Regions from separate parts of the Peribacillus sp. FSL H8-0477 genome, predicted to be linked through region 1. Evidence: riboswitches for the same ligand, from Rfam matches in the RefSeq annotation. Region 1 holds a riboswitch; each other region holds the start of a gene.
What was found. A riboswitch is a leader RNA that binds a small molecule or an ion and turns the genes downstream of it on or off. The one in region 1 is predicted to bind S-adenosylmethionine.

Region 1 (3,213 bases):
GAGTACCATAGCATAAAGCATCGGAAATAATGCCAATACCCCTATTCCAAGATCAAACTTATGTATGCCTATATATTCTGTAAGTACAACTAGCATGAAAACAATAGCGTGTATCTTCATATTTTTCATTACCCATTACCCCCTTCTATTTTTGTTATAAAACGACGATTCGAGCATTCCTCCTCCAATAAAATATTTTATAAAGATAGTAATTAAAAATGTAAACAATGACAATGTTTAAATTTTACAAATAGACTGTAAATTCTGATAAATAAGAGGCGTATAGAGGGTTTCAGCTACTAAAAAAAAATCCATATCCCAATGGGGTATGGATGGAAGAATGGTTTAAACGAGAGATACTGTTAGTGCTGCTTCTTTTTTGCGGACTAAGGGGATTACATCTTGCCCGAAGCGTTCTAAGTCTTCTTCGTAATGGAAATAACCGGTTAATACTAAATCTATACCTAGTTTCTTAAGTTCAATAATACGATCCGCTACTTGCTCAGCCGTGCCAATCAATCCTGTTTTAAATCCATCGTTATATTGAACGAGATCTTCGAGCGTTGACTCCGCCCACATGCCGTCTTTATCCTTGGTTGACTGCCCTGCACCCTTCACGCTGTTTTTAAAGCCTTCAACGGCCTTTGAATCTCCATGACTTATAATGTCTCGCAGCAATTCAATTGCCTCTTCTTCCGTATCTCTCACGATTACAAAGCCATTTGCAGCAAACTTAACCTCTCGTCCCTCTTTTGCTGCCCTCGCTTTCACATCATCTATCTGCTTTTTAAATCCTTCAAGTGTATTACCGTTCATAAAATAATAATCCGATACTCTTGCAGCCATTGCTCTTGCTGCTTCTGAATTTCCTCCTTGAAAGATAGGAATACCGTCTCTCTCTTTTGGTTTTGGTTTAAAAGGAGCTTGATTGATTCGGTAAAAATCACCTTTATATGTTGTTTCTTCTTCTTTCCAAAGTGAACGAAGAACATCGATAAACTCTTCAGAACGGCGGTATCGTTCATCATGATCAAGCCAGTGCTCACCATAACCTGTAAATTCCTTTTTAAACCACCCGCTGACGATATTAACCGCTGCCCGTCCGTTACTTACATGATCGAGTGTTGCCAGCATCTTCGCATATACTGCAGGATGCCATAATCCTGGATGAACAGCCGATATAAGGTGCAGTTTTTCCGTGACACTTGCTAAAGCAGACGCTAGTGTAATGGCTTCTAGTTGATTTTCTGCGCCATAACTTGCTATAAAACGTGTTTGCAATAATGCATATTCAAAACCATTTTTCTCTGCTATTTGTGCATAACGCTTATTCGCTTCAAAACTCCAGTCCGTTCTTTGCGGCAGCCTTGATATGACTAATCCCCCGCTTACGTTTGGTACCCAATAGGCAAATTTCAGTTGTGTCATACTCCTTTTCCTCCTTTTAATTCGTAATCGTACAGAAAACAACAAAAAGCCCTCCTCAATGAGAAGGGCAAAGTACAAAGAAACTATCACGTACCACCACATCTCATCTTCAGGACACCACGGTCCTTCTGAATTTGGCACCGTACACTTGCCGGTTGCCGAGGCTTCACAGGGTCAGTCCCTCCGCCTCTCTTGATAAGATTATTATTAAATTCTTTATAAACTTACACGTATACATTATAGATGTCAATAAAGAAATGAAATATTCCGACTTTTCTGATCGAATTTATAACTTTTCTCCTATCTTTGCCCATCTCGTCAAGGAATAAGTGTTTTTATACACAAAAAAACAGGCTCTATAAATAGAGCCTGTTCTATATGATGGATCAATATTATGCTTTTTGAACGTTAGAAGCTTGGGGTCCACGTTGACCTTGTTCTACTTCAAAAGTAACTTCTTGACCTTCGTCTAAAGATTTGAAACCTTCGCTTTGGATAGCTGAGAAATGTACGAATACATCGTCTCCGTTTTCGCGTTCGATGAAGCCGAATCCTTTTTCTGCGTTAAACCATTTTACTTTACCTTGTTCCATTTTTGTTGCCTCCTAGTGCGTTTTACACACAATGTATTACTATTCTTGCTCTAAGTTACATATCGAGACGAAAAGTAAAAACTTTTTGTAATCGTAGTACCGAACAAAAATAATTCTTATTTAGAATAACAGGAAAATACCCAAAAAGCAAATCAAATAAATGAAAATAATTATAAAGTCCTGTCATTTTTTATTTCTTCTTATATAATACAGGCAAAGGTAATTATAATCTTATAGAAGATACTAAGACAATCTATGAAAATTGCTTAACTCTACAGCGTTTCGTTCGAAGTTAAGGGGAAAAATACATTTCGACAAGCAGAAGAAATAAGGAAAGAACCATGACGAAGATTGACGAAAAACTTATTATATTGTGGAGATAATCTTTACTAAAATAAAAAAAGATAAAAAGGAAAAAAATACACTATCTTATTTCTGAAACACTCTTTATAATAAACAAATGAATTAGCAAAATAAAGTAATTTCTGGGAGGATATCATGTATAACTGGATTGGAAGCAAGCCGACTTTTTCACAAAAATCGTTGATCAGTCAGTTTGAACCACTATTGCTTGAAGCTGAAAAATACTGCCTTCATTCTGATGAGGTAATATTAAAAGCAATTGAAGCGGAATTTGTGAAGAACGAAACTAAAGTCTATGGCCTGTTAATCCTAACAAGTCGGTATTTTGCTTTTCTTGGGCTGAATGAATATTTTAGATACAGTCTTGAAGAACTGTTGGACTACCGTTTGGATACAGATATTCACAATAAAGACAATTGGAATTTATCATTCCTTACAAATTGCGGGCATTTAAACTATGAAAATATTAATAAAAATGAGGATTCAAAAGAATTTCTTGATGCGCTGGAAATGAAATTTGCGCATCCTGAATATACAATACAAACAACGGTCACACATGATTTTAAATACTTGCTGACCGCTGAACGGTTACATGATTATCATATTAAAAACATCCAAGTCACCCCTTTCTTGCTTAAACGGGATAACATGGGAATGAGTAAAAACGGAATAAGAATGCTGCAGGAGCTGCATCCAACTGCTAAGTTTATTTCCGAAGGATACTACGAGGATGAACAAAAAGCTGGAAACTTTATTACGATAGATCAAGATATTCTATTGTATGAATATAATAATAAAACACGTAGTGCTGCTCTCATTAAAAAGTGGC
Region 2 (3,213 bases), on a different contig from region 1:
CTTGAACGTCTACGTAATCATGTAAATTTCGATTAACAGACTCGAATAACTCTTCTAACAATTGAGGCATCATAAAAAAAGTAGGACCCATATCAAACGAATAATCACCTAATGTAATTCTTGATGTGCGCCCTCCGATATAGGGTTGTTTTTCAAATACAGTGACGTCAAACCCCTTGGAACTCAAAAGCATTGCCGCTGCCAATCCTCCTGGTCCAGCACCGATAATACTAACTTTTTTATTTATTTCCACATTTATTCCCCCTAAATTTAAAAAAATCATGTACACGTATTGTATAATGTTATTATAATGAATGTATAACATATGTACAATTGTTTTTCGTTAATTTTTCTAAAAACTTATACATTGGTTATACAGGAAGTGAGTGAGTAACTATGTTTGGAATTCAAAAAGTCTCTGAAATGACCGGAATCTCTTCCATCACATTACGAGCATGGGAAAGGAGATACGGAATTATCCAGCCTAAACGAGCAGATGGTGGGCATCGTCTCTATTCTGCTGAAGATATCGATGATATTATTTGGGTCAAGAAACAAAAAGAAGAAAAGGGAATTTCATTAGGACAAACGATGGAGCTTTTAAAAAAACGGAGGGGAATGGAATCCCAGAACCAAAAAAAAATCCCCCCACAATTCGGGGGAGGAAGCTTTGAGGACTTTTCCGCAGAGTTATTTGATGCACTCATCAATTACGAAATGAAGCTTGCTGATAAACTAATTAACATCAGTCTCGCTATGTATGATTTTGAAGAAGTTTGTCATTATATTTTTATCCCTATTTTACATAGAATTGGGAACGAATGGGCTGACGGAAGACTAAGTGTTGCGCAAGAGCACTTAATCAGCAGTTTTCTTGAACGGAGGATTCAATCCTTTCTTATCGAGGTACCAGAGCAGCCGTTGGCAGTGCGGGCAATCGCTCTTTGTCCAGAACTCGAGCAGCATAAAATCGGTCTGTTATTGTTTTCCCTATTTCTTAATAAACGTGGAGTTCAGGTCTATTTCCTCGGACAAAATACACCTGTAGACTATTTAGAAAAAATGATTGCTGTTAATCAAATCCGATTGGTGTGCATTTCTATGACCATCAAACAGAGCAGTGAAAGCATCCAAGAAATGATAACGAAATTATCACGTTCCTTTAACGACATCACGTTTGTCATTGGGGGTGAAGGGACAAATTTCTTACCTGCAGATTTAACGTTTTATCAAATAAATGGGGGTCTTGAGGAGTGGAAGAACTGGTTTATCGAGTTTAAACGGAAATGAAAACAGCACTTCGGATAACCCGAAGTGCTGTTACTTTTTAAACGTGTATGACCTGTACCTTTTGAATCGCTTCGCGAAATTCTTCTGCTTGAATTGTAATTCGTTGTAATAGGTTTTCATCCTCTATTGGTGCTGACAAATTTTCTTTGTTAATTTTCTTGTCTATTATATAGATTCCTTGAAGCGGCTGTCCTTTCAAGACGGCGATTAATGGTTTCAATGCGTAATCAATAGCCAATAAATGTGCCGGACTTCCACCAACCATGATTGGTAAAACGGGTTTATTCTTTAATGCACCTTCTGGCAGTAAATCAATAACCGTTTTTAATACACCCGTATAGGATGCCTTGTATACAGGAGAACCAATAATCACTCCATCCGCTTTTTCAATCAGCTCAGAGAACTTTTTTATTTCAGGACTATTGTACCGAGCATGAATTAAGTCACCTTCAGGGAAATCACGTACGCTTACAGTCGTTACCTTAAATCCATGCTGTTCAATAATTCCTTTTATAAAGTCCAGCGCCAAATCTGTTCGTGAGGGGGAGGAAGGACTCCCAGATAAAATTACAATTTCACTCATAGTGTAGGATCCTTTCCTGGTTCGTGTTTTATCGTCTTGCTGCTTGAAATAATTTTTCTAACACACAAAAATATCCCCATTCATAGAGAAAGAGGACATTTTGAATCTACTCTTATCTCTCAAGACACTACTTGCTGGATTTAGCACCTGCTTGCTCGAAAGCATAGGTTGCTGAAGCTTCAAAGGGCCAGTCCCTCAGCTTCTCTTGATAAGAATATTAAGTTGTAATTATCATAATTGTTCGAATAGTTTCTGTCAAGATTATATATAAAAACCATACTCATTTACTATATTCGGAGCTGTTAAGATGAATGGCTTACCATTGACGATTCAACCATTTCACTGAACATTTTATAAAAACGGTTATCATCAGTTAGTTCTGGATGAAACGCGCTGACTAGCATATGATCACAGCGGGCGGCGACTATTTTTTCATCTATACGTGCTAGAATTTCAACCTGATCACCTGTTGATAAAATATACGGTGCACGTATAAATAATGCTTGAAAAGGAGCCTCCATTCCTTTTATATCGATATTTGCTTCAAAACTATCAATTTGTCTTCCAAAACCATTTCGTTTAACGATGATGTCCATGATTTCTAAATGAGCAGACTCAGACCCTTCAAGCTCATTGGCAACGAGGACCATGCCGGCACAGGTACCGAATATTGGTTTTTTTTGATTAGAAAAATCTTTAATTGCATCGATAAATCCATACCGAGCCATTAACCTCCCAATCGCTGTACTTTCACCACCTGGGATAATCAGCCCATCCAGTTTTTCTAGCTGTTTAGGATGTTTGACAATAACAGCTTCAGACCCAGTATTGATTATTTGTTTCAGATGTTCCTCCACAGCACCCTGCAAGGCTAATACACCAATAACTGCCATGTTACAATCCTCGCTCCTGCATACGGTCTGCCGCAGCAAGCTTAGACATATCAATACCTGTCATTGGAGATCCAAGTTCCTTAGAAAGCGCCCCAATTAATTCATAATCTTGATAAAACGTCGTTGCCTGAACAATCGCGTTGGCAAACTTCTCTGGATTTTCCGATTTAAATACGCCAGAACCGACGAATACACCATCTGCCCCGAGTTCCATCATCAATGCAGCGTCTGATGGAGTAGCCACACCCCCTGCAGCAAAGTTCACGACCGGTAATTTCCCTTCTTTTTTAATTTGTTTAAGAATCTCATATGGAGCTCCTAAGTTCTTCGCTTCAACCATTAATTCATCGTCATTCATTAAGATTATTTTTCTAATTTGAGCCTGAACTTTACGCATATGACGAACAGCTTCCACAATATTTCCCGTACCTGGTTCACCTTTTGTAC
Region 3 (3,213 bases), on a different contig from region 1:
AGATTTGAGGTTCTTTCTCACGAGACAGATTGATGCATTTTGCATAGCAGCCGCCTTCAATATTGAATACGCCGTTTGAAGACCAGCCATGCTCATCATCACCAATTAATTTTCGGTTAGAGTCTGCAGATAATGTGGTCTTTCCAGTTCCTGATAGACCAAAGAATAATGCGACATCGCCTTCTCGGCCGACATTGGCTGAACAATGCATTGGAAGAATCCCTTTTTCAGGAAGAAGAAAGTTCATAACTGAAAAAATGGACTTTTTCATTTCTCCTGCGTATTCAGTACCGCCGATTAATACCGTCCTGCGTTCAAAAGAAATAATAATAAACGTTTCAGACTGTGTACCATCTACGGCTGGATCGGCTTTAAAGTTTGGTGCTGATATGACCGTAAATTCTGATAAATGATCTTGAAGGTCTTCTTCATTTGGCCGAATAAATAATTGATGGGCAAACAGATTATGCCAAGCGTATTCGTTAATGATTTGAATGGGTAATTGATGTTGTTTATCGGCACCTGCAAAGCCTTTGAAAACAAATACTTCATCTTTTTGTTTTAAATATTGCAGGACTTTATCGTATAACTTTGCGAATACTTCACTAGAAATCGGTTGGTTTACAGTCCCCCAATCAATCTTTTCATGAACCGCTTTTTCATCTACTATATATTTATCCTTAGGAGAACGTCCTGTGTATTTTCCGGTTTCAGCTTTTACAGCTCCTGTTGACGTGAGCTGCCCTTCATTGCGGCTTAATACTTTTTCCACTAATTGAGGTACAGAAAGCTGCACATGTATGTTGTTACCGGATAATAATTGGTGTAACTCATTTGAGATATCAAGCGTATTCATATAGGAGATACCTTCCTTTTTTTGAATTTATAATCAATTTATAAATAGTATAACACATTGATTTTAATAGTCTATACTATTTGTTTCGTTTCGTGTATTTACTGAGAGGAATTGGTTTGAATTCGGCAAAATTTAGTGAAAGGATCTACAGGGTATATGAGCGTATTACTCCATTTTTTCTCTGTACTATGACATAATGTGAGGATAGTGGAAATAGAAGTTTTTTTCTACTGAATGTGAAATAAGTATTGACAGAATTTGTAGAATTACGTTATGATTTTAAATTGTACGGATTCTCTTATCCCGAGATGGTGGAGGGCCAGGCCCAATGAAACCCAGCAACCTGCTAGAATGTTTGATTTTGATAAAACAATAAATTGCTTTTATCAGCAATTGTTTATTTTCAAAATCATTTTAGTGTTGGTGCTAACCTGAGCAAGGTAAAAAAACCCTTGAACGATAAGAGTGAAAGGATCAATTCGAGACAACAAACCTTTCCTCAAAAACTAGGAAGGGTTTTTATGCGTTTAATCATTCTTTTTTTACTATGAATGATTCGCATCAACCTTTCTGCTTCTATTATATAATACCAACTGGGAATGAGTTTCGTCTAACAAAATGGGAAAAGATAATGTGAATGGCTGCCATTCATTTTCTTAGCCTGAGAACATTTGAGGAGGCAAAAGAATGTCAAAGAAACGTCGTTTATTTACTTCTGAGTCTGTGACAGAAGGACATCCGGATAAAATTTGTGATCAGATTTCAGATTCAATTCTGGATGCTATCCTAGCTAAGGATGCAAATGCACGTGTTGCATGTGAAACATCTGTTACAACTGGTTTAGTTTTAGTTGCTGGTGAAATTACTACTTCTACCTATGTAGATATTCCAAGAATCGTACGTGATACAATTGCTGGTATTGGATACACACGCGCAAAATATGGTTTTGATGCTGAAACATGTGCTGTATTAAGTTCAATTGATGAACAGTCAGCAGATATTGCTGCTGGAGTCGATGAAGCTCTTGAATCTCGTGAAGGCCAAATGACTGATGATCAAATTAATGCAATTGGTGCTGGAGATCAGGGATTGATGTTTGGGTTTGCTTGTAACGAAACAGAAGAACTTATGCCGCTGCCTATTTCATTGGCTCATAAGCTTTCTCGTCGTCTGTCAGAAGTCCGTAAAAATGGAACGTTAGATTACCTTCGTCCAGATGGAAAAACTCAGGTAACAATTGAGTATGATGAAAATAACAAGCCTGTCCGTGTAGATACCATTGTTATTTCGACTCAACATAGTCCTGATGTTACATTGGAACAAATTCAACGCGATTTAAAAGAACATGTCATTAATGTGGTAGTGCCTAGCGAGTTAATTGATGCTGAAACAAAATATTTCATTAATCCAACTGGCCGTTTCGTAATTGGAGGACCACAAGGTGATGCAGGTCTGACAGGTCGGAAAATTATTGTTGATACTTACGGTGGGTATGCTCGTCATGGCGGCGGTGCATTTTCTGGTAAAGATCCGACAAAAGTGGACCGTTCAGCTGCGTATGCTGCGCGCTATGTAGCGAAGAATTTAGTGGCAGCGGGTCTGGCTGATAAAGTAGAAGTACAGCTTGCTTACGCTATTGGTGTAGCTAAGCCGGTATCAATCGCTGTTGATACATTCGGTACAGGAAAAGTGGATGAAGATATTTTAGTGGACTTAGTCAGTGCGAACTTTGATCTTCGTCCTGCTGGAATTATTAAAATGCTCGATCTTCGTAAACCGATTTATAAACAAACTGCAGCGTATGGACATTTTGGCCGTACAGATGTAGATCTTCCTTGGGAACGTACAGACAAGGCAGCTTCTTTAAAAGAACAAGCAAAAGCATAAACAAAAAAAAGAAATCTTACCTTGGTAAGATTTCTTTTTTTGCATTATCTGCTTTTCTGAATCAATACTATAACAATCAAGCTCTTAGCAGGTAAGGAATTCATATCTTATTCTAGTGGAGCAGTGTGTTTATAATATTGGCCCTTTTCGGCATATTCGTTTACGATGCGCTCCATGTCACGTTTGTCCTCTTCCGTCAGCTCCCGGATGACTTTAGCCGGTCTTCCGAAGGCCAATGTGTTAGGTGGAATCACTTTTCCTTGAGGGACTAAACTGCCGGCTCCGATAAATGCACCCTCACCGATTTCAGCTTTATCAAGAATGATTGAGCCCATTCCAACAAGTGCACCTTTCCTAACTTTACAGCTATGAAGAATAACTTGATGTCCAATAGTCACTTCATCTTCAATAATCAGTGGATTATTAGGGCTTTGGTGTAAAATACTATTATCCTGAATGTTAACTTTTTT
Region 4 (3,213 bases), 1.1 Mb from region 1:
AAGAAACTGCGCGAATTCTGCAAAAGGGGATGGAGCAGGAGGAGTATCCAGAGGAGCTTATACAGTTAACTCAGAAACTTTGGAACACATTCTGTCTGCAAGAATCACCTGTCATTCGTAAGCCGGAAGCATTTGCAGCTGCTATGGAATATGCTGTGAAGCAAATTTCAGCAGGTGAATTTGGTCTTTCTCAAGGGAAGCTTGCCGAGAAATATAGTGTAGGAGCATCCACTATTTCTAAGCGTTTTAAAGAAATTGAGACTGTACTTAGTGAGGAACTTACTCCTGCACGCTAAATGAAAAGTACCTGTTTAGTCAAACTGTCGAGATTCTCGACAGTTTTTTTGTTGTCTCTTTTTAGACTTTATTGAAGCTCAATGTGTTTACAAATTATGTGGATAGGCATACACTATAACCATTCAAAAAGTTTCGCATGGCAAACATTCTTTGTTGCAAGCCTTTGTTTTGTTAGGAGGGAACATCGAGATGAAAGAAACAAAAACATCATTACTTCCGCTTAATGAAAATAGTAAAGCGGCTCAAGCAGTTTTAGATGGAAAGGTAAAAGGGTGGAAACGAATTCTGCCGTTTATGGGACCTGCCTTTATTGCTGCTGTAGCGTATATTGACCCGGGGAATTTCGCGACGAATATAACAGCGGGTTCAACGTATGGATATTTGCTGCTATGGGTAATTGTTGTCGCTAATATCATGGCCGTGTTGATTCAATCCTTGTCAGCAAAGTTAGGTATCGCGACAGGAAAAAACCTGCCAGAGGTAGCACGCGACCGTTTTTCGAAGCCTGCTTCCATTCTTTTATGGATTCAGAGTGAGCTCGTCATCATCGCCACTGATCTCGCTGAATTTATTGGTGCAGCTCTAGGGTTATATTTGGTTTTTGGCATCCCTATGCTGCCGGCTGCCTTAATCACAGCAGTTTGTTCATTTGCGATTCTCGAATTACAAAGAAGAGGGTACCGAACCTTTGAGACGGTTATTACCGGAATGGTACTGATGGTTGTCTTGGCTTTCGCCGTTCAAACTTTCTTAGCGAAGCCGGATGCTGCGGAGGTTGTAAGTGGTATGTTCATACCACGGTTTGAGGGGACGGATAGTATTTTACTTGCTGCAGGGATACTCGGAGCGACAGTTATGCCGCATGCTATTTATCTTCATTCTTCTTTGACTCAGAATCGAATTATTGGTGTGAATGATTTACAGAAACAAAAAATATATAAATATGAACGTATTGATATTGTGGTTGCCATGATTTTTGCAGGGGCTATTAATATGGCCATGCTTGTTGTATCCGCAGCACTTTTTTTTAAGAAAGATATGATTACTGATGATCTAAGTGTTGCTTATGAAATGTTTGGTGTCTATTTAGGACCAGCTGCAGCTCTTTGTTTTGGCCTTGGCCTTTTAATAGCAGGTCTTTCTAGTTCATCAGTTGGAACGATGGCTGGAGATGTGGTGATGCAAGGTTTTATTAATAAACGAATTAACTTATATCTTCGCAGGGCAATTACCATGCTTCCACCGCTCATTATAATTATCGGCGGAATTAATGCAACAAAAGCACTTGTAGCAAGCCAAGTTATTCTTTCGTTCGGTATTGCTTTCGCTCTAGTTCCTCTTATTATCTTCACAAGTAATAAGTCACTGATGGGGAGTTTGGTTAATCGAAAGCTGACGACATTACTTGCTTGGATGATTGCAGGGATTGTGATTGTGCTGAATGCATACTTGTTATATAAAACATTCATGTAGAGATAGTAGTAAAGATTCACTAGTAAATATAATTGACAATATTCTGAATAATAAGTATGATTAATTCACACCGAATAAGTACGCTTTACAATTAAATAATGAAATTCTTATCAAGAGAGATGGAGGAACTGGTCCTGTGAAGTCTCGGCAAAAGGCTCTTTATGAGTACTGTGCCAATTCCAGCGAACGTAAAAATTGTTCGAGAGATAAGAAGAGACCCTGTAGTCTATTTATGTACAAAACTCTTCTTATCTATTGGTAAGAAGAGTTTTTTTGTTTTTAGTCCAAATAAAAGGAGACATAAACAATGACAAAAAAAGAAGAGACGACATTAAATTTTGACACAATCGCTTTACATGGCGGACAAGTGATGGATTCAGTAACCCGGTCAAGAGCTGTACCCTTATATCAGACAACGTCTTATGGTTTTGAGGATTCAGATCATGCGGCCTCGCTTTTCAAAATGGAAAAGGAGGGCTACATCTATTCGCGTAATGCGAACCCGACAAATGCGGTATTGGAAAAACGACTTGCCCAGCTTGAAGGGGGAAATGGAGCCTTTGCTGTATCCTCGGGGCAAGCGGCCATTTCTATAGCACTGTTAACACTTGCTAAGGCAGGTGATGAAATCGTTGCTACCAATGCGCTTTATGGAGGAACATATAATTTATTTTCGGTTACCTTTCCACGCTTTGGTGTAAAGGTACGATTTGTTGATGGAAGGGATCCTATTGCTGTTGCCGCAGCTATTACGGATAAAACAAAAGCTGTATTCACTGAAACGATTGGCAATCCGGGACTTCAAATTGCTGATTTAAAGGTTCTTTCAGAAATTGCCCATGAAAAGGGAATTCCGCTGGTCGTTGACAGTACATTTACCACTCCATACCTTCAAAAACCACTTGAATATGGAGCAGATATTGTGGTTCATTCTATTACAAAGTTTGTTGGCGGTCATGGGACTTCAATTGGGGGAGCGATCATTGATTCTGGAAAGTTTCCATGGGATAACGGTAAGTATCCTGAATTTACCGTGAAAAAGCCGAGCCTTAATAATCGTTCATATCTAGAAGTAGGTGGTTCGAATGCATTGATTGTAAAGGCACGTTTTGAGTTGGGGCATGATTTGGGAGCTTCACTTTCGCCATTTAACGGCTGGTTATTCATTCAGGGACTTGAGTCATTATCACTCAGAGTTCGCCAGCATGTGAGCAATGCGGAAAAAGTGGCTGCTTTTCTTGATGCTAATGAGCATGTTGCATGGGTTAATTATCCGACCTTAAAAGACAATCCACAATACGAGCTTGCTAAAACTTATCTGCCCAAGGGAGCAGGATCCATTTTCACCTTTGGAATAAAGGGTGGGCTAGAAGCAGGGAAGAGGTTCATTGATTCGGTTAACCTTCTTTCACATGTTGCGAATGTTGGTGATTCCAAGACATT

Region 2: another riboswitch for S-adenosylmethionine. It lies ahead of ssuE (NADPH-dependent FMN reductase); the one in region 1 lies ahead of sfnG (dimethylsulfone monooxygenase SfnG).
Region 3: another riboswitch for S-adenosylmethionine. It lies ahead of metK (methionine adenosyltransferase); the one in region 1 lies ahead of sfnG (dimethylsulfone monooxygenase SfnG).
Region 4: another riboswitch for S-adenosylmethionine. It lies ahead of MHI18_RS12335 (O-acetylhomoserine aminocarboxypropyltransferase/cysteine synthase family protein); the one in region 1 lies ahead of sfnG (dimethylsulfone monooxygenase SfnG).

What each region holds. Positions count from the first base shown of each region.
Region 1 covers NZ_JBBODE010000002.1:1,156,537-1,159,749, reverse strand. The annotation lists gene MHI18_RS17370 (DUF3100 domain-containing protein) at 1-129, opposite strand, end outside; gene sfnG (dimethylsulfone monooxygenase SfnG) at 346-1,428, opposite strand; SAM riboswitch class I at 1,529-1,630, opposite strand; gene MHI18_RS17360 (cold-shock protein) at 1,821-2,021, opposite strand; gene MHI18_RS17355 (hypothetical protein) at 2,520-3,213, shown strand, end outside.
Region 2 covers NZ_JBBODE010000003.1:116,118-119,330, forward strand. The annotation lists gene MHI18_RS21695 (phytoene desaturase family protein) at 1-253, opposite strand, end outside; gene MHI18_RS21700 (MerR family transcriptional regulator) at 397-1,290, shown strand; gene ssuE (NADPH-dependent FMN reductase) at 1,328-1,873, opposite strand; SAM riboswitch class I at 1,983-2,088, opposite strand; gene pdxT (pyridoxal 5'-phosphate synthase glutaminase subunit PdxT) at 2,176-2,766, opposite strand; gene pdxS (pyridoxal 5'-phosphate synthase lyase subunit PdxS) at 2,768-3,213, opposite strand, start outside.
Region 3 covers NZ_JBBODE010000001.1:1,613,533-1,616,745, reverse strand. The annotation lists gene pckA (phosphoenolpyruvate carboxykinase (ATP)) at 1-856, opposite strand, end outside; SAM riboswitch class I at 1,152-1,322, shown strand; gene metK (methionine adenosyltransferase) at 1,544-2,743, shown strand; gene MHI18_RS08145 (gamma carbonic anhydrase) at 2,851-3,213, opposite strand, start outside.
Region 4 covers NZ_JBBODE010000002.1:93,248-96,460, forward strand. The annotation lists gene MHI18_RS12325 (SEC-C metal-binding domain-containing protein) at 1-296, shown strand, start outside; gene MHI18_RS12330 (Nramp family divalent metal transporter) at 487-1,770, shown strand; SAM riboswitch class I at 1,875-1,983, shown strand; gene MHI18_RS12335 (O-acetylhomoserine aminocarboxypropyltransferase/cysteine synthase family protein) at 2,078-3,213, shown strand, end outside.